Regions from separate parts of the Brevibacillus parabrevis genome, predicted to be linked through region 1. Evidence: riboswitches for the same ligand, from Rfam matches in the RefSeq annotation. Region 1 holds a riboswitch; each other region holds the start of a gene.
What was found. A riboswitch is a leader RNA that binds a small molecule or an ion and turns the genes downstream of it on or off. The one in region 1 is predicted to bind cobalamin.
Positions count from the first base shown of each region.

Region 2: another riboswitch for cobalamin. It lies ahead of IRJ17_RS22560 (ABC transporter substrate-binding protein); the one in region 1 lies ahead of metE (5-methyltetrahydropteroyltriglutamate--homocysteine S-methyltransferase).
Region 3: another riboswitch for cobalamin. It lies ahead of IRJ17_RS07965 (ABC transporter substrate-binding protein); the one in region 1 lies ahead of metE (5-methyltetrahydropteroyltriglutamate--homocysteine S-methyltransferase).
Region 4: another riboswitch for cobalamin. It lies ahead of IRJ17_RS05225 (hypothetical protein); the one in region 1 lies ahead of metE (5-methyltetrahydropteroyltriglutamate--homocysteine S-methyltransferase).

Region 1 covers NZ_CP064090.1:4,147,566-4,154,905, reverse strand. The annotation lists gene nrdE (class 1b ribonucleoside-diphosphate reductase subunit alpha) at 1-2,071, shown strand, start outside; gene nrdF (class 1b ribonucleoside-diphosphate reductase subunit beta) at 2,121-3,074, shown strand; gene brnQ (branched-chain amino acid transport system II carrier protein) at 3,503-4,855, shown strand; cobalamin riboswitch at 5,014-5,214, shown strand; gene metE (5-methyltetrahydropteroyltriglutamate--homocysteine S-methyltransferase) at 5,355-7,340, shown strand, end outside.
Region 2 covers NZ_CP064090.1:4,907,248-4,914,587, reverse strand. The annotation lists gene IRJ17_RS22580 (ABC transporter substrate-binding protein) at 1-1,645, shown strand, start outside; gene IRJ17_RS22575 (ABC transporter permease) at 1,749-2,759, shown strand; gene IRJ17_RS22570 (ABC transporter permease) at 2,778-3,671, shown strand; gene IRJ17_RS22565 (M24 family metallopeptidase) at 3,857-4,948, shown strand; cobalamin riboswitch at 4,966-5,175, shown strand; gene IRJ17_RS22560 (ABC transporter substrate-binding protein) at 5,475-6,512, shown strand; gene IRJ17_RS22555 (FecCD family ABC transporter permease) at 6,560-7,340, shown strand, end outside.
Region 3 covers NZ_CP064090.1:1,664,351-1,671,690, forward strand. The annotation lists gene pdxR (MocR-like pyridoxine biosynthesis transcription factor PdxR) at 1-948, opposite strand, end outside; gene IRJ17_RS07945 (NAD(P)H-dependent oxidoreductase) at 1,190-1,288, shown strand; gene IRJ17_RS07950 (NAD(P)H-dependent oxidoreductase) at 1,367-2,029, opposite strand; gene IRJ17_RS07955 (alpha/beta fold hydrolase) at 2,069-2,863, opposite strand; gene IRJ17_RS07960 (winged helix-turn-helix transcriptional regulator) at 2,973-3,341, shown strand; cobalamin riboswitch at 3,496-3,693, shown strand; gene IRJ17_RS07965 (ABC transporter substrate-binding protein) at 3,844-5,010, shown strand; gene IRJ17_RS07970 (FecCD family ABC transporter permease) at 5,039-6,094, shown strand; gene IRJ17_RS07975 (ABC transporter ATP-binding protein) at 6,114-6,881, shown strand; gene IRJ17_RS07980 (class I SAM-dependent methyltransferase) at 6,896-7,340, shown strand, end outside.
Region 4 covers NZ_CP064090.1:1,052,418-1,059,757, forward strand. The annotation lists gene IRJ17_RS05215 (FecCD family ABC transporter permease) at 1-250, shown strand, start outside; gene IRJ17_RS05220 (YhgE/Pip domain-containing protein) at 493-3,168, shown strand; cobalamin riboswitch at 3,293-3,491, shown strand; gene IRJ17_RS05225 (hypothetical protein) at 3,645-3,890, shown strand; gene mmgD (citrate synthase) at 3,880-4,989, shown strand; gene IRJ17_RS05235 (bifunctional 2-methylcitrate dehydratase/aconitate hydratase) at 5,029-6,459, shown strand; gene prpB (methylisocitrate lyase) at 6,497-7,340, shown strand, end outside.

The DNA of each region.
Region 1 (7,340 bases):
ATTGAACAACCAACTAATGCAGCGTGGAAACGACGGGTTTTACCAATTGGAAAAAGACAGAGAGGCAGTCGCCGTCTTCATGGAGGAAGTGCAGGCGAAGACCATGACCTTCAACAGTGTCAAAGAGCGGATGGACTATTTGATCCAGCATGATTTTTATGAAAATGTGTATGAGGACTACACCGTTGAACAGGTCGACGAAGTTTTCCGACTGGCGCATGACACTGGTTTTCAATTCGCGTCGTACATGGCCATCTCCAAGTTTTACAAAGACTACGCTCTGAAAACGGACGACAAGTCCACGTATTTGGAGCAGTACCCGGATCGGGTAGCGATTGTTGCTCTCTCGCTCGGCCGCGGAGACTTCGAGCTTGCGAAGCGCCTGACTGTTTCCATGATGGAACAGCGTCTCCAGCCGGCTACACCGACATTCCTCAATGCAGGGAAAAGCCGCCGCGGGGAAATGGTCTCCTGCTTCTTGCTGGAAATGGACGACTCCCTGAACTCGATCAACTACGTGCTCGGAACTTGCATGCAGCTCTCGAAAATCGGCGGCGGCGTAGCGGTCAATCTGTCCAAGCTTCGCGGGCGGGGAGAGCCGATCAAAGGCGTCGAGGGCGCAGCCAAAGGCGTCATGCCTGTACTCAAGCTTTTGGAAGATGCGTTTTCCTACGCCGACCAGATGGGACAGCGCAAAGGCTCCGGGGCAGCTTATTACAACATTTTTGGCTGGGACATCAACGAGTTTCTCGATTGCAAAAAGATCAACGCTGACGAAAAATCGCGGATCAAGACATTGTCGATCGGCCTGATTGTGCCGAATGTGTTTTACAAGCTGGCAGAGGAGAACAAGCCTCTGACCGTGTTCGCTCCTTATTCGGTCTACAAGGAATACGGCGTTCATCTGGATGATCTGGATCTCGATCAGATGTACGACGAGTTGGTCGCAAACGAGCGCATCAAGAAAAAGATCGTCATGAGCGCCCGCGAGATGCTTACCAAGATCGCGATGATCCAGATGGAATCGGGCTATCCGTACATCATGAACAAGACGAATGCGAACAAAAACCACGCGCTCAAAGATATTGGAGCGGTCAAAATGTCCAACCTGTGCACGGAAATTTTCCAGTTGCAGGAGACTACCACGATCACGAATTACGGCGAGGAAGACATCATCCGCCGCGACATCAGCTGCAATCTGGCTTCCCTGAACATCGTCAACGTGATGGAGCACAAAAAAATCCGTGAATCCGTGCGCGAAGGCATCGAAGCGATTACGTCCGTCAGCGATGTAACCCGTGTGGAAAATGCGCCGGGCGTGCAAAAAGCGAACCGCGAGCTGCACTCTGTCGGATTGGGTGCGATGAACCTCAACGGCTACCTCGCGAAAAACAAAATCGCGTATGAGAGTGAAGAAGCAAAAGATTTTGCCCGCACGTTCTTCATGATGATGAACTTTTACTCGCTGGAGATGAGCGCCGAGATTGCCAAGGCAAAAGGGGAAACCTTCATGGGCTTTGAGCAGTCGGAGTACGCCAAGGGCACTTATTTTGACAAATATCTCGCAACCGATTACCGTCCGCGTACGGAAAAAGGCAAGCAGCTGTTCGAGGGCGTGCACATTCCGACGCCAGAGGACTGGGCTTCTCTCAAGCAAAAAGTGCAGGAGAACGGGCTGTATCATGCCTATCGTCTGGCGATTGCTCCGACACAGAGCATTTCCTACATTCAGAATGCGACATCGAGCGTAATGCCGATCGTGGAGCATATCGAGACGAGAACGTATGCGAACTCGACCACGTACTACCCGATGCCGTACTTGACGCAAGAGAACTATTTTTACTACAAGTCTGCCTATGTGATCGACCAGTTCAAAGTCATCGATCTGATTGCCGAAATCCAGGAGCATGTGGATCAAGGGATTTCTACCGTGCTGCACGTCAACAGCAACATCTCGACAAGAGAGCTGGCTCGCTACTATATTTACGCGGCGAAAAAAGGCTTGAAGTCGCTCTACTACACGCGCACCAAGCATCTGACGGTAGAAGAGTGCATTAGCTGCGCCGTTTAACAACAGATGTAGGTCATTGGAACAAGTTGATAGAGAAGAGGAACGCCTTATGAAAGCAGTCAATTGGAACAGGCCGGACGACGATTTTACGATGACGTTTTGGAATCAGAACATCATGCAGTTCTGGACCGATGACGAGATTCCGCTGTCGGACGACAAAATGTCCTGGATGGAGCTGAGCGCTACCGAGCGGGACACGTATAAAAAAGTGCTCGGTGGCCTTACCTTGCTCGATACGGTGCAAGGCGGCGTCGGGATGCCGAAAATCATGGAGCATGTGGACGGATTGCAGCGAAAAGCCGTCCTGGCTTTCATGGGCATGATGGAGCAAATTCACGCCAAGTCTTACAGCAGCATTTTCACGACTTTGGCTGCCACCGAAGAAATCGACGAGATTTTTGCCTGGGTGGAGCGCAATCCGCATCTGCAAAAGAAAGCGGCGTTGATCTCGCAACGTTATCAAAGCATCGAGACAGCGAAAGACTTGTACATGGCGATGGTTGCCTCTGTTTTTCTGGAAAGCTATTTGTTTTACAGCGGCTTCTTCTACCCGCTCTTTTTGGCTGGACAGGGCAAGATGACGAGCAGTGGCGAGATCATCGACCTGATTGTGCGCGACGAAAGCATTCACGGACTGTACGTCGGCGTGCTTGCGCAAGAAGTGTATCAACGCCTCAGCGTCGTCGAGCAGACAGCTGTGAAAGAGGAGCTGTACGCGTTGTTACACGAGCTGCATGAGAACGAAGAGGCGTATACCGTGTCTCTATATACGGAAATTGGCTTGGCGGACGAAGTGCTGGCTTACGTGCGTTACAACGCGAACAAAGCGTTGATGAACCTGGGACTGGACCCGTTCTTCCCGGAGGAAGAAGTCAATCCGATCGTTTTGAACGGGATTCGGACGCATACGAAGCAGCATGATTTCTTCTCGAAAAAAGGAAATGGCTATGTCCGCACGCTCAACGTCGAGCCGCTGACAGATGATGATTTCCGCTTTGAGTAAAAAGTTAAACGTATGTTTAAAAAGACTGCCGCTCATTGGCAGTCTTTTTTCGATTCCGATCCGAAAATGCGCCAGTAGAATATACGTGAGGTTTGCTCGATAAATAATATTTTAATAGATGGGAAGGAAATGAATCGCCTATTTTCAATATCTTTTCATTTATATTTATGTTATAAATAAATGACGTAACGAGCTGTTTTACTTCTGGTTGTCCAGATAGAATCGTGATCAGCGCGGAAGTGGCAAGCGAGAAGCGATCTGGTCATCGATTACCGATTTGGTCGACTGATTTATCTGACAATTATTCCCGCTCGATCTGATCCCGGTTGTTGGGGCATGAGCGGGCGGAGTGATTGTGTGAATTTTTTCACTAATCAGAGGGTTGCTGAAAAGCACCTTTGCTTTGGAATTACAGGAGGGTTTGTGTCATGCATCAAAAAGGTTCTTCTTCGTTCATCCTCATCATCGGCTTTATGCTGTTCGCTCTGTTCTTCGGAGCGGGGAATCTGATTTTTCCACCAATGCTGGGGCAAATGGCTGGAACGAACGTATGGACGGCCAATGCGGGCTTCCTGGTGACGGGAGTCGGGCTGCCGCTGCTCGCAATTATCGCGTTGGTTTATTCGGGAATGGATGATTTGCGTTCGTTGGCGAGTCGTGTGCATCCGGTATTTGGTCTTGTGTTTACGATTTTGCTCTACTTGGCAATCGGGCCGTTTTTCGCTATTCCGCGATCCGGGAACGTCTCGTTTGAGATCGGAATCAAGCCATTTTTGTCCGAGCAAGCTGGTCCGGTTCCACTGATCGTCTTCACCGTCTTGTTCTTTACACTCGCTTGCCTGTTATCTCTCAATCCTGGAAAAATTATCAATGTAGTCGGAAAAGTCTTGACACCGATCAAGCTGACTTTTATCGGCGTGATTGTGTTGACGGCGATTTTGTTCCCGATTGGCGCGCTGCAAGCACCTGTGACGGATTATCAGTCCAAAGCGTTTTACAAAGGCTTTCAGGACGGCTATTTAACCTTGGACGCTTTGGGGGCATTTGTGTTTGGAATCATCATCGTGAATGCGATCAAGCAAAGAGGCATCACGGCGAAAAAGCAAATTTTGCTCACGTGCGCAAAAGCAACGATGATCGCGGGCGCACTCCTGGCGTTCTTCTACACGGTGCTTGCCTATATGGGCGCTTCCAGTGTGGAGAAGCTTGGTCATCTGGAAAACGGGGCGCAAATTTTGGCCAAGGTGTCCAATTACTACTTCGGCTCTTACGGCGCCGTTTTGCTCGGCCTCATGATTACGATCGCATGCCTGACCACCAGCGTCGGTCTCATTACAGCTTGCTCTTCGTTTTTCCATTCGCTGTTTCCGGCGATCTCGTATAAAAAGTTTGCCGTCATTCTGGCTGTGTTCAGTACACTCGTCGCCAATATCGGCTTGACGGCGCTGATCAAAGTGTCGGTTCCGATCTTGATGACCATGTACCCGATTGCGATTTCCCTCGTCTTTTTAACGTTTATGCACAAAGGATTTGGCGGACGACCAGAGGTGTATCAGGGAAGCTTGCTCGCTACTTTTCTGATCAGCCTGTTTGACGGACTGAACGCGGCAGGTGCCCAGCTTCCCGTCATCAACGACTTCTTTACTCGCTACTTGCCGATGTATACGATCGGGCTTGGCTGGATGCTGCCCGCTGTTGCAGGCGCTGTGATCGGCTACACTATTTACATGATTCGCAAACCTTCTCTGCGGGCACAGGAGCTGCGACTGACCAAGCAATAAACCGGAAAGCTGGCAGAGTAGAGGCAATCAGGCTGAACTTTGAAATAATTTTGGTGAGTGGAAATAGTTTAGCATGACAAAAACTGGTTTACGTGTTACTGTAAGGAGAAAGGTGCTCTTTTGCTAGATGCGAGAGCACATGCACTCATACCGACAATTTCATATGAGTGGGAACAGGTTCCTTGGCCGCGAAAATCGGCGCAAGGATGAAAAGGGAAGTCGGTGAGAATCCGACACGGTCCCGCCACTGTATGAGGGGAGTTTGCACAGCGATAAGCCACTGGTCGAGACGGACTGGGAAGGCGTTGTGCAGATCGTGATCCTCAAGTCAGGAGACCTGCCTGTTTCGACAACACTGCTTAACCTACGGGAGATAGGGAGGTGTTAGGATGCTGTGATCTCAGTGCTTATTTGGCATTTCTAACGTTCTTTTTGACCGTTGGAAGTGCCTTTTTTGATTGGCTTTACAAATACCTTCAATGGATGGGAGAGAAAGCTCATGAAAAGCAGCAACCTGGGATATCCGCGAATCGGCAAAGACCGGGAGTGGAAAAAAGCATTGGAGTCCTTTTGGGCAGGCAAATTGGAAGAGTCAGCGTTTCTTGCGCAAATGGAGCAAATCCGCCAGCAGCATCTGATCAAGCAAAAAGACAAAGGCATCGAGTGGATTCCCGTCAACGACTTTACTTACTACGATCACATGCTGGACATGGCTGTCATGTTCGGACTCGTTCCGAAGCGTTTTGCCTATGATGGCGGCCCGGTACCGCTCGATACGTACTTCGCCATGGCGCGCGGCAACAAAGAAGCTGTCGCAAGCGAAATGACCAAGTGGTTCAATACGAACTATCACTACATCGTTCCTGAGTTTGGCGAACGCCCGCCAGTGCTGGCAGAGAACAGGCCGCTGAAAGCGTACCTGGAGGCCAGGGATCAGCTGGGCATCGTCGGGAAGCCGGTGATTGTCGGGCCGTACACGTTTGTCAAGCTGGCGAAAGGATATGCGAAGGACGAGTTCGAACGCGTTGTCGATCAGATCGTGCCGCTTTACGTGGACGTGCTTCGTGAACTCGAACTGCATGGCGTGGAATGGGTGCAAATCGATGAGCCGGCTTTCGTCCAAGATATTTCCGAGCAGGACAGAGCGCTTATTCGCCGGGTGTACGAACAGTTCAGTCAGGCGCTGCCACACCTCAAGCTGATGGTTCAGACGTATTTCGAAGCGGTGGATTGGTACGAGGAGCTGATCGCGCTGCCAGTGGAAGGCTTGGGCCTGGACTTTGTCCACGGAGGAAAAGCGAATTTGGCCAACCTGACGGCACATGGCTTCCCGCAGGAAAAAGTGCTCGGCGCAGGAATCGTCGATGGCCGCAACATTTGGCGCTCGGCCCTGGAGGAAAAGTGGGAGCTGGTCAAGACGATCAGCAATGTGGTCGACCCGGACCGAATTTGGCTACAGCCATCGAGCAGCCTGTTGCATGTTCCCGTCACTGTTGAAGCAGAAACCGATTTGCCTGGGGAAGTTCAAGCGGCATTAGCCTTTGCGGACGAAAAATTGGGAGAAGTGCAGCTTTTAGTCCAAGGATTCCGATTTGGAAAGTATGTTATATCGAAGGAAATTGCCCAGAACGAAAAGGACTTGCTCCGCCTGGCCGAGTCTCCGGCGAGAAACCGGGAGAAAGTACAGCAGGCTCGAAAAGCGCTGGAGACGACAGAAGCCAAACGCGACGTGCCGTTCCACGAGCGCCGCGATATCCAGCAAGCCGCCTGGAAGCTGCCGCTTTTGCCTACAACGACGATCGGCAGTTTCCCGCAGACGGCAGAGGTTCGTCAGGCCAGACAGCAGTACAAAAAAGGGAACTGGACAGTCGAGCAGTACGATGCCTTCATCGCGGAGCAAATCAAGCAGTGGATTGCGATTCAGGAAGAGATCGGGCTGGACGTGCTTGTCCACGGCGAGTTTGAACGGACAGACATGGTCGAATATTTCGGGGAAAAGCTCGACGGCTTCGTCTTCACGAAAAATGGCTGGGTTCAGTCGTACGGTTCCCGTTGCGTCAAGCCACCTGTCATCTACGGCGATGTGCAGTTCGTCGCTCCCATGACCGTCAAAGAGAGCGTATACGCCAAGTCGTTGACGGAAAAACCAGTAAAAGGCATGCTGACAGGCCCGGCGACCATTTTGAACTGGTCATTTGTCCGCGATGACGTGTCCCGCCAAGAGGTGTGCGAACAGATCGCCCTGGCGCTGCAAGCAGAAGTGGAGGCGCTGGAAGCGGCGGGAATCCGCATGATTCAGGTGGATGAGCCTGCGCTGCGGGAAGGCTTGCCGCTCAAGCAGGCAGACAGGGCGGCGTATCTGGACTGGGCCGTCAAATCGTTCCGCGTGGCTACCTCGACAGTTGCCGCGAGCACGCAAATTCACACGCATATGTGCTATTGCGAATTTCACGACTTCATCGACGTCATCAGCGAGCTGGATGCC
Region 2 (7,340 bases), 760 kb from region 1:
CGCAGCCATGACCAGCCTGTTGGCTCTGGGCATGTTGCTTGCTGGATGCAGCGGTTCTCAAACGACACAAGCGCCGGCAGAACAGCCAAAGACAGAAACTCCGGCAGCGACTCCAGCACCTGAGCCAGCCAAATCGGGGCCTAAGCAATTGATCGTAGGCCGCGGCGGCGATACAGTCGGTCTCGACCCGATCGCTCAAACCGATGGCGAATCGTTCAAGGTGACGGAAAACGTGTTCGATACACTGGTAGGTTACGCCGAAGAAAGCACAGAAGTTGTTCCTTCTCTGGCGGAAAAGTGGGAAATTTCTCCGGACGGCTTGACGTACACTTTCCATTTGCGCAGTGGAGTCAAATTCCATGACGGCACCGATTTTAATGCAGAAGCCGTAAAATGGAACTTCGAGCGCTGGAGCGACAAGAGCCATCCGCAACATAACAAAGAAGGCTTCGAATACTACAACGACATGTTCGGCGGCTACAAAGGCGACGAAAACCATGTCATCAAGTCTGTAGAAGCGGTAGATGCGCAAACGGTGAAGTTCACCCTGAACCGCCCGCTCGCGCCATTCATTCAAAACCTGGGCATGTCCTGCTTCGCGATTGCCTCGCCAAAAGCGGTACAGGATATGGGACCTGAGAAATTCAACGAAAATCCGGTAGGAACCGGGCCGTTCAAGTTCGTAGAGTGGAAGCGCAATGACACCATTACGCTGGAGAAAAACCCTGACTACTGGAACGCTGGTTTCCCTAAACTCGACAAACTCGTGTTCAAGGTTATCCCTGAAAACACGGCTCGCTTGACAGCACTGACCTCTGGCGAAATCGACATGATGGACGGTGTGAACCCGGATGACGCGCAAACGGTAAAAGACAACAAGGATCTGCAACTGATCCTGCGTCCATCCATGAACATCGGCTTCGTCGGTTTCAACGTGGAGAAAAAGCCACTCGACAATCCAAAAGTTCGTGAAGCACTCGCATACGCGATCAACAAGCCAGCTATCATCGAAGCATTCTTTGCAGGACTTGGCCAACCGGCTGTGAACCCAATGCCACCATCGATCTGGGGCCACAACGGCAACATCAAGGATCGTGAATTTAGCATTGACAAAGCGAAGCAGCTTTTGACCGAAGCAGGCTTCCCGAACGGCTTCAAAATCAAGTTCTGGGCAATGCCAGTTGCTCGTCCGTACATGCCTGATGGCGTGAAAATTGCCGAGGCAATCCAGCAAGACCTAAAAAAAATCGGAGTAGAAGCTGAAATCGTGACGATGGAATGGGCGACTTACCTGGAAAAAACAAAAGCAGGCGAGCAAGAAATGTTCATGCTCGGTTGGACCGGCGACAACGGCGACCCGGACAACTTCCTGGCGACTTTGCTGGATAAAAACAACATCGGCGGAAACAACCGTACGCGCTGGGCAAACGAAGATGCGCACAAGCTCTTGATGGCTGCTCAGTCCGCTACGACCAAGGAAGAGCGCGAGAAGCTGTACCTGCAAGTGCAAGAGCTGATCTTCAAGGACGTACCGATGGTGCCACTGGCTCACTCTACGCCAGCATTGGCTGCCAAAGCGAACATCATCAACTACAAGCCGCATCCAAAAGGCTCCGAGAGTCTGGAAAAGGTTGACTTCCAGTAAAACCGGATGGAATGTGAAAGCCAAGCAGGGTAAGAGGAGAAAACCTCTTCTTACCCTTTCTTTTTGCACCTAGCCATTATCTTTTTGTAAGGAAAGCGAGGAGATGGCATTGCTATCCTACAGCATCCGAAGAATTTTTATGCTCATCCCCGTTCTACTGGGCATGTCCATCGTCGTATTTTCCATCATCCGTGCCATCCCAGGTGATCCGGCTCTGACCATATTGGGAGAGAAAGCAAGTCCGAAAGCGATTGAAGATTTACGGGAAGTTTTAGGCTTGAACAATCCGTGGTACATTCAATACTTTGACTATTTGAAGCAAATCATCACCGGAGATTTGGGAGTTTCCCTGCATTCCGGAGCAAGCATCACGCAAGAAATCGGGCCGTATTTGGCCGCTACTACCGAGCTGACGATCGTCAGCATGCTTTTCGCTGTGATTATCGGAGTGAACGCAGGAATTTTGTCTGCGTGGAAGCAAAACTCCTGGTTTGACTACTGTGCGATGTTGATCGCCTTGATCGGTGTCTCAATGCCAATCTTTTGGCTAGGTTTGATGGAGCAATGGTTCTTTGCGCAAGAACTGAAATGGCTGCCATCCGTTGGTCGCGACAATTCGCGTAATCCTGTAGAGGCCATTACGCAGTTCTATATACTGGACACGATTATGGCTGGACAGTGGGATCAGCTGTGGGAAGTGGTCAAGCATTTGATCCTGCCCGGAGTGGCTCTCGGAACGATTCCGATGGCGATTATCGCCCGGATTACCCGATCGAGCATGCTGGAAGTGATGCGTGCGGATTACGTCAGAACAGCCCGGGCAAAAGGCTTGGCGCAGTTCTGGGTCGTGTACAAGCATGCATTGAAAAATGCAATGATTCCCGTGTTGACGGTGATTGGTCTGCAAACAGGCTTGCTCCTGGGGGGAGCGGTGCTGACCGAAACGATTTTTGGCTGGCCCGGCGTCGGCCGCTACATTTTCACAGCCATCGGAAACCGGGATTATCCGGTGATCCAGTCCGGCATCTTGGTGATCGCTACGATTTTCGTACTGATCAATCTCTTGGTCGACCTTCTGTATGCTTACATTGACCCGCGCATTAAATACCGCTAGAGGAGGGACAAAGGAGATATGGCAGAAACTCACGTACAGACTGTGACCTGGAAAGTAAAAGATGAAGAAGTAGTCTCTCCTTGGCGGGAAGCGTGGAGGGCGTTGCGCAAGAACAAGCTGGCGATGGTCGGATTGGCGATTATCCTGTTTTTCGTGGCGGTCGCTGTGTTTGCTCCGATGATCGCGCCGTATCCTTACGATGAAGGCGAGCTGGTCATGAAAAACAAGCCGCCATCGGGGGAGCACTGGTTTGGAACGGATTACAACGGGCGGGACGTGTTCAGCCGCGTCGTGTACGGGGCGCGCATTTCCTTGTGGGTAGGCACCTTTTCCGTCATCGGCTCGGTCGTCGCCGGAACGATTCTCGGCTTGCTCGCCGGATTTTACGGCAAATGGATTGACACGCTGATCTCCCGCATTTTTGATATTATGCTGGCGTTCCCAAGCATCCTGTTGGCGATTGCGATTGTCGCGATTTTGGGGCCGTCTTTGCAAAACGCGCTGTTGGCGATTGCCATTATCAACATTCCGACTTTTGGACGTCTGGTTCGCTCGCGGGTTCTCAGCTTGAAGGAAGAAGAGTTCGTCATGGCGGCGCGCGCGATCGGGATGAAAGATTCCCGGATCATTATGCAGCACATTTTGCCGAACAGCCTGGCTCCGATCATCGTGACAGGGACGATGGGGATTGCTACTGCGATCATTGAAGCGGCGGCACTCGGCTTCCTTGGACTCGGTGCGCAGCCACCGGAGCCTGAGTGGGGGAAAATGCTTTCCGATTCCCGTCAATACATTCAAAAAGCGCCGTGGACGGTTATTTTTCCCGGACTGTCGATCATGTTGACCGTACTTGGCTTCAACCTGATTGGCGACGGCTTGCGGGATGCGCTTGATCCACGGATGAAAAATTAGTTGTAGTGCGAAGGGCAGTAGGGACACAAGCGTCCAGGCTGCCCCTTTTTTCGCGTCTGCTGGCTTATTTTCTTTGGGCATATGCTGGAGGATTCATGAGAGAATTTTCCGCTTCTCTCTTCTTTTTTAGGCAGGAAAATGGTATTCTCAGGGGTAGAATATTGTCGAAAGAGAAGGTGACGCAGTTGTTCCAGGAGCGTATTTCGAAGCTGCACGATTTTTTGGCAAACCATGAGTTAGACGCGGTATTGATCACTTCTCCCAAGCATGTTTACTATTTGACCGGGTTTTTTACTGATCCGCACGAGCGTTTTATGGGGCTGATCATTCCGGCCCAAGGCGAGCCTTCGCTGATTGTGCCTGCCCTTGATCGGGAAGCGGCGGTGGCAGCATCGTTTGTTCAGACGATTCTTACACATACGGATACGGACAATCCGTACGAGATTCTCAAGCAGGCGTTGCCAGCGGGCTTGTCCAAGCTGGGCATCGAGAAAAGCCACATGACGGTAGAACGCTTCGAAGCCATGGGACAAGCCGTCGGTGCGCAGAGCTACACCGATGTGGAAGAACCGCTTCGTGAAATGCGCCTGATCAAATCGGCAGATGAAGTTGCCCGTTTGAAAAATGCGGTTCAACTGATCGAAGATACGCTTGGCGAGACGTTGAAAAAATTCAAAGTCGGTCAGACCGAAATGGAGATTGTCGCGGAACTGGAATTTCAGATGAAGCGTCTGGGAGCAGATGGCCCATCCTTTTCCACGATGGTACTGGCAGGCGAAAAATCGGCATTGCCGCATGGAACGCCAGGTTCGCGCCAGGTGCAGGAAGGCGATTTGCTGCTGTTTGACATTGGCGTAGCAGCTGATGGTTACGTTTCGGATATTACCCGCACGTTTGCCGTCGGGGAAGTCAGCGAACAACTGCGCGAAATTTACGAGACAGTGCTTGCGGCGAATGAGGCGGCGATTGCAGAGGTTCGTCCAGGCGTGACTTTTGCCCATCTCGACAAGACCGCTCGCGACTTGATTGCCGCGCGAGGCTATGGCGAATACTTCATGCACCGACTGGGACACGGTTTGGGCATGGATGTGCACGAATATCCGTCCGTACATGGTCAAAATCAGGAAACGCTTCGCCCGGGCATGGTGTTCACCATCGAGCCAGGCGTTTACGTACCGGGAGTAGGCGGCGTGCGCATTGAAGACGATGTGCTCGTAACCGAATCAGGCGTGGAAGTATTGAGCAAGTTCCCGAAACAACTGACTGTGATTGGCTAACGATCACGAAACACACAATTTCATATGAATCTGATGGTGCTGGCTGGAATTGTTTGGTTCCGCCAGCTTAATAGGGAAGTCCGGTGAAAATCCGGCGCGGTCCCGCCACTGTAAACGAGGAGTGCCTAGTACGCAGCAACCACTGTTTTTCGCGAGACGAAAAATGGGAAGGGAACTAGGCATGTTGATTCGTGAGCCAGGAGACCTGCCATGAGATCATTTGCAATCGACCCACGAGGATGGGACAGATGTAGAAGCAATCTTTAGAAAAGGCGCTCCACAAACGCTGGCTCTATAGATATGTCTGCGTATGTCGAGCACCTCCCGATTGGAAAACTGGGAGGTGCTTTTTTCTATGGGTATCATCGTGGCAGCAACACGTGGAGAGGGGGAGATGCCATTTCCTGTATTGCCAAACGGAGCGGCTTTCCGTATAGTGTAGATGTAATTCGTAACAATTACGATTTGCATAGCAATTGTTTTCATCGTACAGAGAACATGAAAAGAAGAGAGGGTAACAAAACAAATGAATAAAACACCTAAGAAAAAGAAGGCCTTGCAAGGATTTTGGTTCGCGTCTGTGACTGCAATCATGCTGCTCATGTCTGCGTGTGGTTCCGCAACACCGGCAGCTCCTGAACAAGCTGCTACCAAGCCAGGCTCGGAGCAAGCTGCCCAGCCTGCCGCTGGCGAAAACAAGCCAGTGACAATCGTCAACAACGGCATCGAAATGACTTATCCGGAAGCACCAAAACGCGCTGTCACCATGAACCAGCACGTGACGGAAATTATGCTCGCTCTCGGTCTGGCTGACAAAATGGCCGGGACTGCGTATTTGGACGATCAAATTTTGCCTGAGTTGAAAGCTGACTACGACAGAGTGCCTGTGCTGTCCGACAAGTACCCGACGAAAGAAGTGCTGATGGCTGCCAACCCTGACTTTGTGTATGCAGGCTGGAAAAGCGCCTTTGGCGATAAAGGTGTAGGCTCGATGGAGGAGTTGGAGAAAGCAGGGGTCAAATCGTACCTGCAAGAGTCTTCCAACAAGCCGGGCCCGACTATTGACGACGTATTCGCTGACATTGCAAACATCGGCCGCATTTTCCGCGTGGAAGACAAGGCGAACGAACTGATTGGCAAAATGAAAGCGGAAATGGAACAAACGACAAGCAAAATCGGTACCGTGGACAAGCCGCTCAGCGTGTTTGTGTACGATAGCGGAGAAGATCAGCCGTTCACAGCTGCAAACAACTACATGACTGCCCTGATCAAGGCGGCGGGCGGCAAAAACGTGTTTGACGACATTCAAAAAGGCTGGGCAACCGTGAGCTGGGAAGAAGTCGTGAACCGCAAGCCTGACGTTATCGTTGTCGTGGATTACGGCGACAAAACGATTGATCAGAAGAAAGAGTTTTTGCTCGCCAAAAAGGAACTGGCTGACTTGCCAGCGATTCAAAACAAACGTTTGATTGTATTGCCACTGTCCGCAGCCTCCGAAGGGGTACGCGCACCGATCGCGCTGAAAATCCTCGGCGAAGGACTGTACCCGGATAAATTCAAATAAAGAACGGCTGCTTAATTAAGGAGGGAACGGCCCTGCATAAGATCAAGATGCCCTTCATCATCGTTGCCCTGCTGATCGGGTTGCTCGTCTCGATTACGTTTGCGGTAACACTCGGCTCGGTGGAAATCAAACCAGCGACAGTGTGGAAAATTGCCTTATCGAATCTTCCGCTGACCAACCAGTGGATCGAAGTGGATTGGTCAAAAGGAGAGCAGACAATTATCTGGGATATTCGGTTTCCCCGTGTCCTGTTGGGGGCAGTTGTCGGGGCTGGTCTATCTGTTGTGGGGGTTGCGATTCAGTCTCTCGTTCGCAACTCCCTGGCAGATCCGTACATATTAGGCGTTTCCTCGGGAGCATCGGCTGGAGCGACTTTGGTGATTTTGTTCGGAGCATTCAGCATGTACGGACAATTCGCCCTGTCGTTTGGCGCTTTCACAGGGGCGCTTGTCTCGATCCTGCTTATTTTTACTTTGTCGCGAATCGGCGGGCAAAACTCGACCGTGCGCTTGCTCATGGCGGGGATTGCCATTTCTGCGATTTTGTCGGCGATTACGAGTCTGATCATTTTCTCTGCGCCAAACGAACACGGCATCCGCTCGGTGTTGTTCTGGATGAGCGGCAGTCTCGCGGGCGGCAAGTGGGAGTATTTGACCATCCCGACATTGATCGTGGTCATTTGTCTGATCGTGCTGCTGGCGCAGTATCGTTCGTTGAATGCGATGCTGATGGGCGAGGAGTCTGCCGGGACGCTTGGGGTCAACACGGTGCAATTTCGCAAGCTGCTGTTGGTCATTACGGCCCTGCTCACGGGAGTGATCGTCTCGA
Region 3 (7,340 bases), 2.5 Mb from region 1:
GTACAGGACGGAGCCGAGCTGGTCGTGCGATTTGAGCGGGGCAGGCGGATCGCCATCGTAGGACGTGAGACTGAATGGATCGTCCTCCACGATCGGAAGCCCCAGCTCGCTGGCCACGTTCAGCAGTTGGGTACGGCGGGCCGGATTGAGGCAAATGCCTGTCGGGTTTTGAAAAGTCGGATTGAGAAAAATCATTTTGATCCGGTGTTTTTTATACAAGGAGCGAATATCTTCGGGATCGATGCCCTCCGGACTGACCGGGAGCCGGAACAGGCGCAGGCCGGCCGACTGAAACATCGGCAAAGAGTAGCAATACGATGGATCTTCTATGGCGACGGCATCCCCGGGAGCGAGCAAACATTGTGTGATCAAATAAAGCGACTGCTGGGAACCCGATGTGATGAGAATGGACGAGTCTGTCGTGTTGATCTGCCGATACCGCGACAAATAGGAAACGAGTTCTTCGCGCAGTGGCGTGAAGCCTTGGGGATTGTCGTAGCCTAAATATTCCGTAAAGGGGTTTTCTTTCATCAAGGTGCTGATTTCCTGACCCGGAGACAATTGCGCGGATAGCTCCCCGCTGGCAAAGTCGATCATGCCGTCTTTTTGCAGGGCCTCGCGAATGCGGCGCAAGTAAAACAAATTCGGGAGAAACTGCCCGCCCTCCACGTACCGATGCCAGTTTGGGGTGTGTTTGGGGGTCGCTTCCCATTTGTTTTTGCAGACGCGCGTGCCGCTGCCTGTCCTGCTTTCGATGATGCCGAGTGCACGCAGCTCTTCGTAAGCCAAAATGACGGTGCTTCGATTGACCCCCAACTGCTCTGCCAGCTTTCTTTCAGAGGGGAGCAAGCTTCCAGGAGGATATTCTCCATAAGAAATCCTGCGCTCGATCTCATCGGCGATTTGGTGATAGAGTGTTTGCGTGCTGGACCGATCAGGTTTCCACATGATAATCACAACCTTGGACATATTCGTTAACAATGATATTGACAAGAAACAAACTTATCATACCACGTGAATGGAAGCAGCTTCGGCCGAAAGAATACCAATCTATTGAACATGGATGGGTGAATGGCTGAGCAATTGGATGGTTTGCTTTTGAGAAAAATGTGGTATTCGGTGATCAATCACCGAGCAGTTTATTTCCGCTGACGGCTATATTATTGTTGCCCCGATGTGGAATTACGGCGTGCCGCCGATGTTGAAGGTGTATATTGATGCGGTGTGCATCGCCAGAAAAGCATTTCGCATGACGGAAAACGGCGCGGATGGCGTCATTTCCGTCTAGAAACAACTATAATGGAAAAAGGGCCGCCCCGAACATCCATTCTTGTTCGGGGCGGCAATAGTGGCAGTAGCGATGTCGTTACTCGACGTAGCGAATGAGGTGTTCGCGCGGCTGTCTTGTTTTCGGGCGCGGCTCGCTTTTGCGGTAGCCAAAGGCAACCATGCAGGCTACGCCAAAGCGTTCCTTGTCCAGCAGTCCTTCAGCTTGCAGGAGTTCCTCTGCCTGTTTTTTGTCGAAGCCTTCGATCGGGCAGGAATCGATGCCGATCATGGCGGCTGAGGTCATCATGTTGCCAAGGGCGATGTACGTTTGTCTGGCTGCCCATTCGAACATGACGCGCTCGTCTGCAAACAGCTCAAAATCTTGCTTCAAAAATTTGTCGTACATGGCGCTTTTCGCGGTGATGACGTTTTCCGGCAAAAGCTGCACGTTTTTCATCTGGTTCACTACGTAGTCGGAATCAGCCGCCATCTCTTGCTTGGTACGCGCCAGGATGATGACAAAATGACTCGCTGTAGCCAGTTGCTTTTGCGCCCCCCAGGAAACGACAGACAGCTTGTCGCGCAGAGCGCGGTTTTGCACGACGAGAAAGTTCCAAGGCTCAAAACCGAATGAGCTGGGAGAAAGGCGAGCCGTTTCCATAATGAAAGCGAAGTCTTCTTGTGCAATCGTTTTGTCTGCGGCAAATTCTTTAGTGGCGTGTCTAGTTTCGTATGCTTGCAAAATCTGTTCTTTTTGGATCATGTTATCCTCCAGATAAGGTAAGTTATTTTGGGGAAGTCATCGGGTAGAACGGACAAAGGACAGGACGGTTTCGATCAGCTCTGCCTCCTGCTCCCACAGTACCAGGTGTCCCGAAGCGATCTCGTGGTAGCGCGCGTCAGGCAGGAGAGCGGCCATTTCCCTTGTCTGCTCCACAGGCACCATGCGATCGTAAGTCAAGCCGATGGCCAGTGCTGGGGCAGTGACTTTGCCAAGCAAAGGCCGCAGGTTGATGCGAGTGTCAAGTTCAGCCTGTTTGCCAGTACCTTCGGCAAGTGTCGCAGCCAAATTGGCGGTAAACTCATGCAACTGCTCCAGTGTTTGAAACGAGCTGTAAAACGCCGGGCTGAAGCCAGTGTGGATGGCGAATTGGGCGAACAGCTCCCGATCCTGGCGGAACAGCTTTTGCCACAGATCGAACTGATAGGCGACAGCGAGATCGCTTTCTACCCAGCCCGCGATCGCTGTCACCGATTGGACTCGCTCCGGGTATTTGGCGGCGATGGCAGCTGCAACGACAGCGCCGAGCGAGTAGCCTACGACATGAAAGTGCGTAAAGCCTTCCTGCATAACTGCCTGCACATTTTGCTCGACCAGATCGTCCAGCTCCAGCCGCTCGCGGTCGTCTTGCGTTTTGCCCGAGCCGCTGTAATTGGGGGTGATGACGGTAAAGTCAGGTGCCAGCGCCTTGCCGAGATTGCCCCACGTGCCTTCGTAACTGCCTCCTGTACCGTGGATCAACAGCACGGCAGGTCCGCTTCCTTCTACTGCATATGCGACGTTTATGGGACCAACCTGAACGAATTTTTCCATGAGGGCCTCCTTGAAATCGTGTTTTACAAAAGTGATCTTACCGAATACACTGTAAAAAAGTAAGTACGCACTTTTTCGTTGAATACTTACCAAAAGGGAAGTGAGAACCATGGGGAACCAACAGGTGATTTATCAAATAAACGGCAAACAGTTTCAGTGTCCGATCGAGCTGTCTGTTTCCATTCTTGCAGGAAGATGGAAAACGACGATTATTTGCCAACTGATGAACGGGAAAAAGCGGTACGGTGAGCTGAAGAAAAACATCATGGGCGTGAATCACAAAATGCTCGCGGAACAGCTGCGGGAGCTGGAAGAGGCGGGGATTGTGCTGCGGCATGTGTACCCGGTCGTTCCGCCAAAGGTGGAGTACGAGCTGACAGAGCGGGGAGAAGCACTGCGTCCCGTGATTGAATACTTGATCAAATGGGGAGAGCAGTTTGGCACGCCTGTGGCGGATGAAGTGGAGCCGACTGCCTAAAACTGCTGAAAGCACCGGGCCATAATCGCATACGACAACCATACGACCACCTGAGAACGGCGGATTTTTTTCGGGCGAAGGCAAAAGAGGGAAGGAAGCGGCCGATTTGTTTTTACGGTCCCCCCTCCCTATGAAAATAATGGTATAATCAGCCAAGAATAGCATGCAGCTAGGTGCCTTTGCGAGAGCAAGGGGTAACAGGGAATCGGGTGAAAATCCCGAGCGGTCCCGCCACTGTAATTGGTGAGTTCTCTTTCCAACATGTCACTCGGTATGGAGCATAACCATCGGGGAAGACGAAAGAGCGCGATGAGCCAAAAGCCAGGAGACCTACCTAGTTTGTCACACCCGTAATCCTTCGCGGAAAAGGTGAGGTGTAGGAAGAAGCTGCGACAGCTTGTGTCTATTTATTCATGATGTCGACTGATTACTTCTACACGTTTGCCTCGTCCGGCGGGACGGGGCTTTTCTATTGATCACAAAAAGATAGGGAGTGGAAACGATGCTGCAAAAGAACCGGAAAAGCTGGATCGGCAAAGTATGGCTGTTTGGCCTGCTCACGATTTTTTTGGTCGTGACTGGCTGCTCTGCTGCTTCACCGTCATCGTCAACGCCTGCGGAACAGAAAACTGAACAGGCGGTGCCGCAGGAAAAGCAGGAGCTTGCTTTTCAAGATTCCGCAGGGACTGCGATCACGGTAAAGCTGCCAGTAGAGCGGGTGGTCGTGCTCAATCGCAACACGGCAGAAGCGATCAAGCTGCTGGGAGCCGAGCAGTACGTGCTGGCTACAGGCGACACGACGGTCAAAAATAACCCGTACCTCGGATTTGACAGCAAGCCGGATGTGGGGGAAACGAAGCAGATCAATCTGGAGCAAATCATCAGCTTGAAGCCGCAAATCGTCTTCGCCTATACGAATCGCCCCGACAAGACGCTGGAGGAAAAGCTGGAGCCAGCCGGAATCAAAGTCGTGCGAATGAACAACTATTTGCCGGAACAGATGGATGAGGAGCTGAAGCTGCTCGGCAAAATTTTTGATAAATCGGACAAGGCAGACGAATTTCTCGCCTGGAAGCATTCGATTGAAAAGCTGTTAGCGGACCGGGTGGCGGGCATCAAGGAGGAAGACAAAAAACAGGTGCTTGCCTTGTCAGCCGGATTTCTCAATACGAACGGGGGCTACCGGATTTTCCCCAGCCAGTCGTTAGACGGGAAGCCAGGAGTAGGGGAAGGCTACGCGACGATTCTGGCTGGCGGGAAAGACGCTGCCGACTTGCAATGGAATCCGGCGGAGGCGTCGACTACGATCATGGTCGACGAGGAATATGTGCTCAAGCGCAACCCGGAGGTCATTACCCTGCACGGCACCTGGCTGGGTGGCTACAATGTGAAGGATACGAAGCCGTTTGAAGAAGCGCTGCGCCATATTATGAGCACGACATCTGTTTCGCGGCTCAAGGCGGGGCAAAGCAAAGACATTTACTTTTTCTACACCAACTTTGTCGGATCGGACAAGCGGTATATCGGCAATCTCCAACTAGCCAAATATTTGTACCCGGATAAATTCCAGGATATCGATCCCGAGCAGTATGCCAAAGAGTATTTTGAAAAATGGTTAGGCGTGCCATACCAAGGCATTTGGCACTATTCGTTCAAAGATGTTCAATGACAGCCAAGGACAACCGCTGAGCAAGCCAGTGCAGCGACCGATCCAGGCCATCTATCACGGGAGCGTGAAAAGCAAGCTGCTCATTTTGACAAGCCTTTTCCTCCTGCTGGTGCTGCTGACGCTTTACGCAGTCAGTCAAGGGGCTGTAGAAGTTGCGTTGCCTGAGCTTTTGGCTATTTTGTCCGGACGCGCTTCCGATGAGATGACCGCCTACATCGTATACGAGATTCGGCTGCCGCGCATGGTCATGTCGATCATTACAGGAGTTTCGCTGGCATGTGCCGGTGCGATTATGCAGGCGATTTTGCGCAATCCGCTGGCAGACCCTTTTACGCTCGGCGTATCGAGCGGAGCGGCTTTTGGAGCAGCATTGGCGATCGTGGCCGGGACGAGTGTGTTTGGCATCAACCTCGTTTCGAGTGGACAGTGGATGATCGCTCTTAATGCCTTTGTGTTTGGCTGTCTCGCTGTGGGCGCGGTCTACGGCATCGCCAAGCTCAAAAACAGCTCGACGACCGTACTGCTTTTGGCGGGGGTGGCCATTGGGCAACTGTTTTCGGCGGGCGTTTCCGGTTTGAAGTTTTTTTCCAACAACGAAGCGTTGAAAGACTTGGTTGTCTGGCTCATGGGAGGATTTTGGGGAGCGAAATGGCAAGTGCTGCACATTTTGCTGCCGCTCGTGATCATCTCGCTTGTCCTTTTGCTGAAATACGCCTGGGACCTGAACTCGCTATGCGCTGGCGAAGATGTAGCGCGAACGCTCGGCGTCAATGTCAAACAAGTCCGCTGGGTGTGCCTTTTGCTCGTTACCTTGATGGCCTCCGTCACGATTGCCTTCACAGGGATTATCGGGTTCATCGGGCTGGTGGCACCGCATATCAGCAGAATCATCATCGGGACGGATTATCGATTTTTACTGCCGTGCTCTTGCCTGATGGGCGCTTTGCTGCTGCTCTTGTCAGATACGGCAGCCCGCATGGTATTATCTCCGATCGAGATTCCGGTAGGCATCATCACCGCGTTGTTTGGCGCCCCGTTTTTCGTCTATTTGCTGTTGAAAAAGCGCAAGGACTACTGGGCATAAGGAGGACGGTCGGGTGTACATGCAGGTCAAGGATTTATCGATCAAGTACGGAACGAAGATGATTCTGAAGCAAATTCAGATGAACTTGCAAAAAGGCGAGGTCGCAAGCATCATCGGGCCAAACGGTGCCGGGAAAACAACCTTGCTCAAAAGCATGGCGTCGATTATCCCGGTGGAACGAGCGCGGATCTGGATCAAAGACAGAGACATTCGCTCCTATTCGGCTAACGAGTTGGCGAAAACGCTGGGGTACGTGCCGCAGCACACGGCTTTCGGCTATCCGTTAACGGTGTTGGAGACGGTGCTTCTGGGCAGGAAACCGTACATGCAGTGGAACGTGACCGCTCACGATCTGGAAGTAGCGGGAGCAATCATGGAGCGGCTGCAACTTGCGGAAATGGCGCAGCGTTATATGGACGAGCTGAGCGGAGGCGAGCGGCAAAAGGTACTGATTGCGCGAGCGCTTGCCCAAGAGCCGGAAATACTGCTGCTGGATGAGCCGACGTCCGCTCTCGATATTCGCCATCAACTGGAGGTGCTGGAGCTGGTTCGGCAGCTTGCCCTCCAGCAGCAAGTGCTGGTCGTGTTGATCATGCACGATCTGGAGCTGGCGGCCAGATATTCAGATCGCGTGTTTTTGCTGCAGCAAGGGCAAATTTATGCTTCCGGGCGGCCGGAGGAAGTGTTTACCTCTGCGAATATGGAGCAGGTGTACGGAGTAAAAGTCGAGATCGGGCAGGGCAGCAGCGGTCTGAAGTTGACGGCCACGCTGCCAGAGTCGCGATAAGCAAGGGGGAGAACATGTACTACGGAGTAAGGCTAGGGATGAAGTCCAGGGAAGCCTGGATGGAAGGGATGAAAAATTGGGAAGGCAAGCTGCCCGAGCGCATGACTGACGACCAGCTGGAAGAAAGCTTTTGGGATCAATTTTTGCAGCGCAAAACGGCGGAAGCGGAGCCGGATGACTATGTGCGGGAGATTGGCAGGGAGCTGCTTTCCTTTATTCAGGAAGACGATGAAGTGCTGGAGATTGGGCCGGGATGGGGAAATTACACGTTTGCGGCGGCGAGCAAAGCGCGGTCGCTCACTTGCGTAGACAGTTCCGCGAGTGTGCTGGGCTATCTGGAGCAGGGGGCGCGTGCGAAAGGGCTATCCAACATGAGCTTTGTCCATGCCAAGTGGGAAGAGTACGAGCCGCCCGTCCATGATGTCGTGTTTGGTGTGAACTGCTATTATCGGATGCAGG
Region 4 (7,340 bases), 3.0 Mb from region 1:
CGTCGCTGCGATTGGCTCCATCGGTTTTATCGGGCTGCTCGCTCCGCAAATAGCGCGCAAGCTGTTTGGCAACCAGCACCGGATGTTGTTGCCGGGAGCGGCGATCATCGGGGCGCTGATTTTGCTCATCGCAGACGCGATCGGGCGGGGAGTGAATCCGCCAGTCGAGATTCCCGCGGGAATTTTGACAGCGCTGATCGGTGTGCCCTACTTTTTGTACCTGGTGCGGGTGGAAAAGAAGCGAACATAGCACATGCAGGCAAAAATAACCCAAGAGGAGCCGTCTGTCTTGCGAAACTAGCAAAACAGGCGGTTTTTTCGCTCTATGCGCCGCTGCCTGATCGCCAAAAGGCACAGCCCGCAAAATCATAAAATGACGGACAGGGGCCAATGCTACTATTGGCAGCTTCCTTCCCGCTAATTTCCTTTTATGGTAGACTGTCATGTAAGTGTTTGACGCCCTTCATTCCTAATTAATCAGGTGGTACACACATGCGCTCTATATGGCAGATTTACAAGACGGACTGGATCAATATTTTCAAAGTACCGACGGGGATTTTCCTGATCATCGCGATCATCCTGCTTCCTTGCCTGTACGACTGGGTGAACATCAAGTCAGTCTGGGACCCGTACGCCAATACCCAAGGGGTAAAGGTTGCGGTGACGAGCGAAGACAAGGGCGCGACAGTGATGGACAAAGAGATCAATATCGGGGAAGAGCTGCTAAAAAGCTTGCAGCACAATGAAAAGCTAGGCTGGACGTTCGTGACGAAGGAAGAAGCCGAACGCGGCGTGGATCGCGGCGATTATTACGCCAGCATCCTGATTCCCGCCGACTTTTCCGCAAAGATTACCGGAATCGTCAATGGTCGGCTGGACAGGCCCGAAGTCATTTATACCGTCAACGAAAAAGTGAATGCCGTGGCTCCGAAAATCACCTCTTCAGGTGTATCGGCGATTGCCAAGCAGATCAACGAGAGCTTCACGGAAGCGGTCAGCGAAGCGCTTTTGACCAAGCTGACGGAGATTGGCGTGAAGCTGGAGGAGCAGCTGCCGACCATTCGCAAGATCGAGAGCGGCATTTTCGAACTGGAAAGCAAGCTCCCGGAGATTCATGCGGCAGGTCAGAAAGTGTTGGAGATCGAAAAAAAGCTGCCGGACATTCATGAAAAAGCGCAAATCATCCCGGAAGTGGAGAAGCGCATCCCCGAGATTAACCAGGCGGCCGATGCTCTTTTGAAGATTCAGCAAAACTGGCCGCGCATCAACGACGCTGCTTCCGCCGTCATCGCGATGGAAGAAAAGCTGCCGATGATCGATCAGGCGGTCGGGCGCATCGTCGAGCTGGACCAAAACTTCGGCAAAGTGACCAATGCGGTGACTACGGCCACGCAAAAGGCCAGTCAGGCAATTGAGATTGTTTCGGCGGCACAAAATGCCTTGCCGCGCATCGGAGAATTGGCTGACAAGGGAGTCGATTTTGCCGATCGGCTCAATCAATTTTTCACGGCGCATGACGGCGCTTTTGAAACAATCGCTCCGCTCATCAAGCAAAATCTCATTTTGGCTCAGCAGGCGTCCGATGCGCTTGTGCAACTGACAGACAGGCTGCTGCAAATCAATCCCGAACGATTGCCTACAGCTGCCGAAGTGCAGGCTGTGTCTGACAAGCTAGGCAAAGCTGCGCGTATCGCAGAGCACACCTCTGCGCTGGTCGACAAGCTGAACCGCTACATTCCGGGGCAGCCGCTGACGCCTTTTTCCGAGCGGCTCCATAAGCTGGAAGAGAAAATGCATCGGCAAATCGAGATTCTCGATACGATAGCGAAAGCGTTGGCAGACGGGAAAAAGCCCGCAAGAGACTTGATCGAGAGTCTGAATCAGTTGGCGAAAAACACGAGTGCGGAGCTGGGAGACATCCTGGCGCGCTACGATAGCGAAATCGTTCCGAAAATCGCCGAGGGCATTGAAAAGCTGAAAACAGTCGTGGGCGATTCCGCCGAACTGCTGCAAAAAGCAAAAGACAGGCTGCCGGATATCGAGGCGATTTTGAAAGAGACAAAAGCCGGACTGGAGCTGGGGCTGGCCGAGCTGAAACGAATCGAGCAGGAGCTGCCGCAGATTCAGGCGCGGGTCAATGAACTGGCGCAAACGTTGCAAAGCAAGTCCGAAGCGTTTGCCAAAGCGATCCACACGGCAGCGCCGTTCCTCAAGCAGCATTTGCCAGAAATCAAGCAAAAGCTCGACCAGGCGGCTGGCTTCATCCAAAACGATTTGCCGCAAGCCGAGGCGGAGCTGACCAAGCTGGCTGACTTTGTCCGCAACAAGCTGCCTGAGGTGGAGAACGGCGTCCACCGGGTAGCCGAGCTGGTGCGCGATGATCTGCCCAAGCTGGAGAGTGCGATTGCGCAAGCGGCGGACAAGCTGAGAGAGGTCGAGGCGAACAATCACTTTGCCGATCTCGCCAAGCTGCTGCGCGGGGATATCAAGCGAGAGAGCGAGTTTTTGGCAAGTCCGGTGCAGATCAAGGAAAACCGCAAATATCCGATTCCGAACTACGGTTCGGCGATGTCGCCTTTTTACGGAGTATTGTCGCTATGGGTAGGAGCGACCTTGCTGATTTCTTTGCTCAAACCAGACCCGGAGAACCCGGACGGACGCTACAAGCCGTACCAGCTGTACCTTGGCCGTCTGGGCACATTCGTGACAATCGGGCTGTTCCAGGCACTGTGTATTACGCTCGGTGACTTTTACATTTTGGAAGCGTATGTGGCGGACAAAGTTCCGTTTGTCCTTTTCGCGATGCTCGTCAGTATGGTGTTCGTGACGATCACGTATACGCTGTTGTCGGTATTCGGCAATGTCGGCAAGGGTATCGCGATCATTTTCATGGTCTTCCAGTTTTCCAGCTCCGGGGGCACGTTCCCGATCAGTATGACGGCGCCTTTTTTCCAGGCACTCAATCCGTTTATGCCGTTCACCTACGCGATCAGTTTGTTGCGTGAAGGGGTCGGGGGCATCCTCTGGGAGACGGCGATTCGGGATATTCTCATGCTGTGCGGCTTCATCGGCATCAGTCTGTTCATTGCGTTGGCTTTGAAACGACCGCTGAGCGGGCTGATTCAAAAATCGATGGAAAACGCGAAGAAAACGAAGATCATCGGGTAATCCGCTCGGCCATGATGCCAGCCTGTCAGTAGATGGGCTGGCTTTTTCTATGGCTGCAATATCCAATATTTAGCAAAGAAAAGAATTGTTAATTTTCAAAATAACTGATATATTGAGAGCAAACTTCATACGTGTACAAACAGGTGCAGATAAATTCAACATTTTTATCTGCTTAAAAGGGAAGTTCGGTTCGAATCCGACGCTGTCCCGCAACTGTAATTGGGAGCGATTCGAAGATACCACTGTTTTCGCCAGCCGAAAATGGGAAGGTTCGAAAAGCGATGATCATAAGCCAGGAGACCTGCCTGTTTGAGCGCAACATCAATACCTACGAGGATAGGGGGTGTTAAGTGCGAGATGGATAGGCGTGTTTTTGATTTTCACAATCAGCATGCTTGTTTCGGTATTCATTCGCCTCTTAACAACTTCTGCGGAAGTTGTTTTTTTGTGCGGATTTTCAGGAGGGTACGTGACGGATGAGTGATTTTTTGTTTGGAACGGTGGAGTATTTCACCAACGATTTTCAGGCGTGCATTATGAACAACTTGACGATAGAGAACCCGAGCGCGATCAAAGCGCATTACGCGAAATTAAAAGCAGAGGTCATCAGGCGAGCAGAAAATCAGGCAGATCAAGAAAAGCTTTTGCACAATCTCGACAAGGCTTATCAACGTCTAAAGGTCAACTTAATCGGGGCGGAGGATGAAGAGAATGGGAGCTGAAGAAAAGTTTTTTCCAGGTCTGGAAGGTGTAGTCGCTGCGGAAACGAGCATTTCCTTTTTGGATACGAAGCAAGGGGAAATCGTCATCAAAGGATACGATTTGATCGAGCTGTCCAAAGCGCATCGTTACTTGGATATCGTCCATCTTTTGCTGGAAGAATCGTTGCCGAACGAACAGCAAAAGCGCGAAGTGGAAGAAAAGCTGAAAGCCGAGTACGACATACCGAACCAAGTATTCGACATGCTCAAGCTGCTGCCGGAAAAAATGCATCCGATGGACGGCTTGCGCACCGGGCTTTCTGCGCTTGCCGGATACGACAGCCAACTGGACAACTGCACGGCGCAAGCCAACAAGGAGCGGGCTTACAAGCTGCTGGGCAAAGTGCCGAACATCGTCGCCAACAGCTACCGCGTGATTCAAAAGGAAGCGCTGATCGCGCCGCTGCCGGAGCTGTCGTACAGTGCGAATTTCCTGTACATGATCACGGGCAAAATCCCGTCCGACTTTGAAGAAGCCATCTTCGACCGTTCGCTTGTTTTGTACAGCGAGCATGAGATGCCTAATTCGACGTTTACGGCACGCGTCATTGCCTCGACGATGTCGGATTTGTACGGGGCGTTGACCGGGGCGGTCGCTTCCTTGAAAGGGAACTTGCACGGCGGCGCGAACGAAGCGGTGATGCACATGCTGCTTGAGGCAGGCTCGGTCAAGGAGTTTGAAGCTTTGCTGGAGTCCAAGCTGGCCAACAAGGCGCGGATCATGGGCTTCGGGCACCGCGTGTACATGAAAAAGATCGACCCGCGCGCACTGATGATGAAGGACGCCCTGAAGCAATTGTGTGATGCAAAAGGCGACGACTTGCTGTACCAGATGTGCGAGGCAGGCGAAAAAATCATGGAGCGCGAGAAGGGCATTTACCCGAATCTGGACTACTACGCCGCTCCGGTTTACTGGATGCTGGGGATTCCGATTCCGCTGTACACACCGATCTTTTTCAGCGCAAGAACAGTGGGGCTGTGCGCACACGTCATCGAGCAGCATAGCCACAACCGCCTTTTCCGTCCACGGGTCAACTACATCGGCCAACGCCACGCCTAAATCCAATCCAAGCAGAAAGGAATGAGTCGCTTGTTGAAAATGAATGATCGCACGAAAACAGACCAGTTGCTGGAGGAGATCGCAGACTATGTGCTGACGAAGGAGATTACGAGCGAGGAGGCGTTCCAGACCGCGCGCTACGTACTGTTGGACACGCTCGGATGCGGCATTTTGGCCTTGTCCTATCCCGAGTGCACGAAGCTTTTGGGGCCTATCGTCCCGGGCACAGTCGTTCCGAACGGCAGCCGTGTTCCCGGCACAGCGTATGTGCTTGATCCTGTGCGCGGAGCGTTCAACATCGGATGCATGATTCGCTGGCTCGACTACAACGATACGTGGCTGGCAGCCGAGTGGGGACATCCGTCCGACAACCTGGGAGGCATTTTGGCTGTAGCCGACTATGTGAGCCGCGTGCGCCTGGCAGAAGGAAAAGAACCGCTCGTCGTGCGCGATGTTTTGGAAATGATGGTGAAGGCGCACGAGATCCAGGGAGTGCTCGCGCTGGAAAACAGCTTGAACCGCGTGGGGCTTGATCACGTGCTGTTCGTCAAAATCGCTACGACGGCGGTCGTGACGAAGCTGCTGGGCGGGGGCCGGGAAGAGATCATTAACGCCTTGTCCAACGCATGGATCGACAATTCCAGCCTGCGCACTTATCGTCACGCACCGAATACGGGATCGCGCAAGTCATGGGCTGCGGGAGACGCGACCAGCCGGGGCGTGCATCTGGCATTGATGGCGCTAAAAGGAGAAATGGGTTACCCGTCCGCACTGTCTGCGCCAGGCTGGGGATTCCAGGACGTTTTGTTCAACAAAAAAGAACTGAAGCTCGCTCGACCGCTCGACTCCTACGTGATGGAGCACGTGCTGTTCAAAGTATCGTATCCGGCAGAGTTCCACGCCCAAACCGCAGCAGAGTGCGCCGTAACGCTGCACCCGCAAGTCATCGACCGACTGGAAGAGATCGATTCCATCACGATTACGACTCATGAATCGGCTATCCGGATTATCGACAAGGTCGGCCCGTTGCACAATCCGGCTGACCGTGACCACTGCCTGCAATACATTACCGCCATTGCTCTGCTGAAAGGAACGATTACAGCGGAGCATTACGAAGACGAAACCGCCAGCGACCCGAGAATAGACAGTCTGCGCGCGAAAATGAAGGTGATCGAGAACAAGCAGTACACGTACGATTACCTCGATCCGAACAAGCGCTCAATCGCAAATGCGGTACAGATTCACTTCAAGGATGGAACGAAGACGGAGAACGTCGAGTGCGAATATCCGCTCGGACACCGTTTCCGCCGTCAGGAAGCGATTCCGAAGATCAAGGAAAAGTTTTCGGATACATTGCGTACCCATTTCCCTGCCGGGCAGCAGCGCAAAATCGAGCAAGTCTGCTTTGACCACGAGCAATTGGGGCAGATGCGCGTGAACGAGTTTATGAATCTGTTTTTGATCGGATAAGGAGGCGTTTGGCTTGGCGTGGATCGTGGATCAACCTATGACGCAAAAAGAGCTGGCCGAGCAGCTGCGCTCGCTCATGTCGGCGCCTGACATTTTGCAAATACCCGGAGCGCACGACGCAATGGCTGCCATCGTCGCCAAACAGGCGGGCTTTTCGGCTCTGTACTTGTCAGGGGCTGCCTATACCGCGAGCAGGGGCTTGCCGGATTTGGGCATCGTCACTTCATCCGAAACGGCTGAACGCGCGAAAGACCTCGTACGAGCCACCAACTTGCCTGTGCTGGTCGATATCGATACGGGATTTGGCGGCGTGCTGAACGCGGCCCGCACCGCGCGGGAAATGGTCGAAGCTCACGTCGCGGCGGTGCAGATCGAGGATCAGCAGCTTCCGAAAAAGTGCGGTCACTTGAACGGGAAGCAGTTGGTCACAACCGAAGAAATGGTGCAAAAAATCAGCGTCATGAAAGAAGTTGCCCCTACTTTACTGATTGTGGCACGGACAGATGCGCGTTCTGTGGAGGGACTGGAGGCAGCGATTGCGCGAGCCGTCGCGTATGTGGAAGCGGGAGCGGATGCCGTTTTTCCCGAAGCGCTGGAATCGGAGGCGGAGTTCCGTTTGTTCGCGGAAAAAATCAAGGTGCCTTTGCTCGCCAACATGACCGAATTTGGAAAAACGCCGTACTATTCGGCGCAGCAGTTTGCCGAGATGGGCTACCAAATGGTCATCTATCCCGTGACGTCACTTCGGGCAGCCGCGAAAGCGTATGAACGCATTTTCTCAATGATCAAGACGCACGGGACGCAAAAAGCAGCGCTGTCCGACATGCAGACCCGCAGCGAGCTGTACGAGGCGATCTCGTACTACCGATATGAGGAGCTGG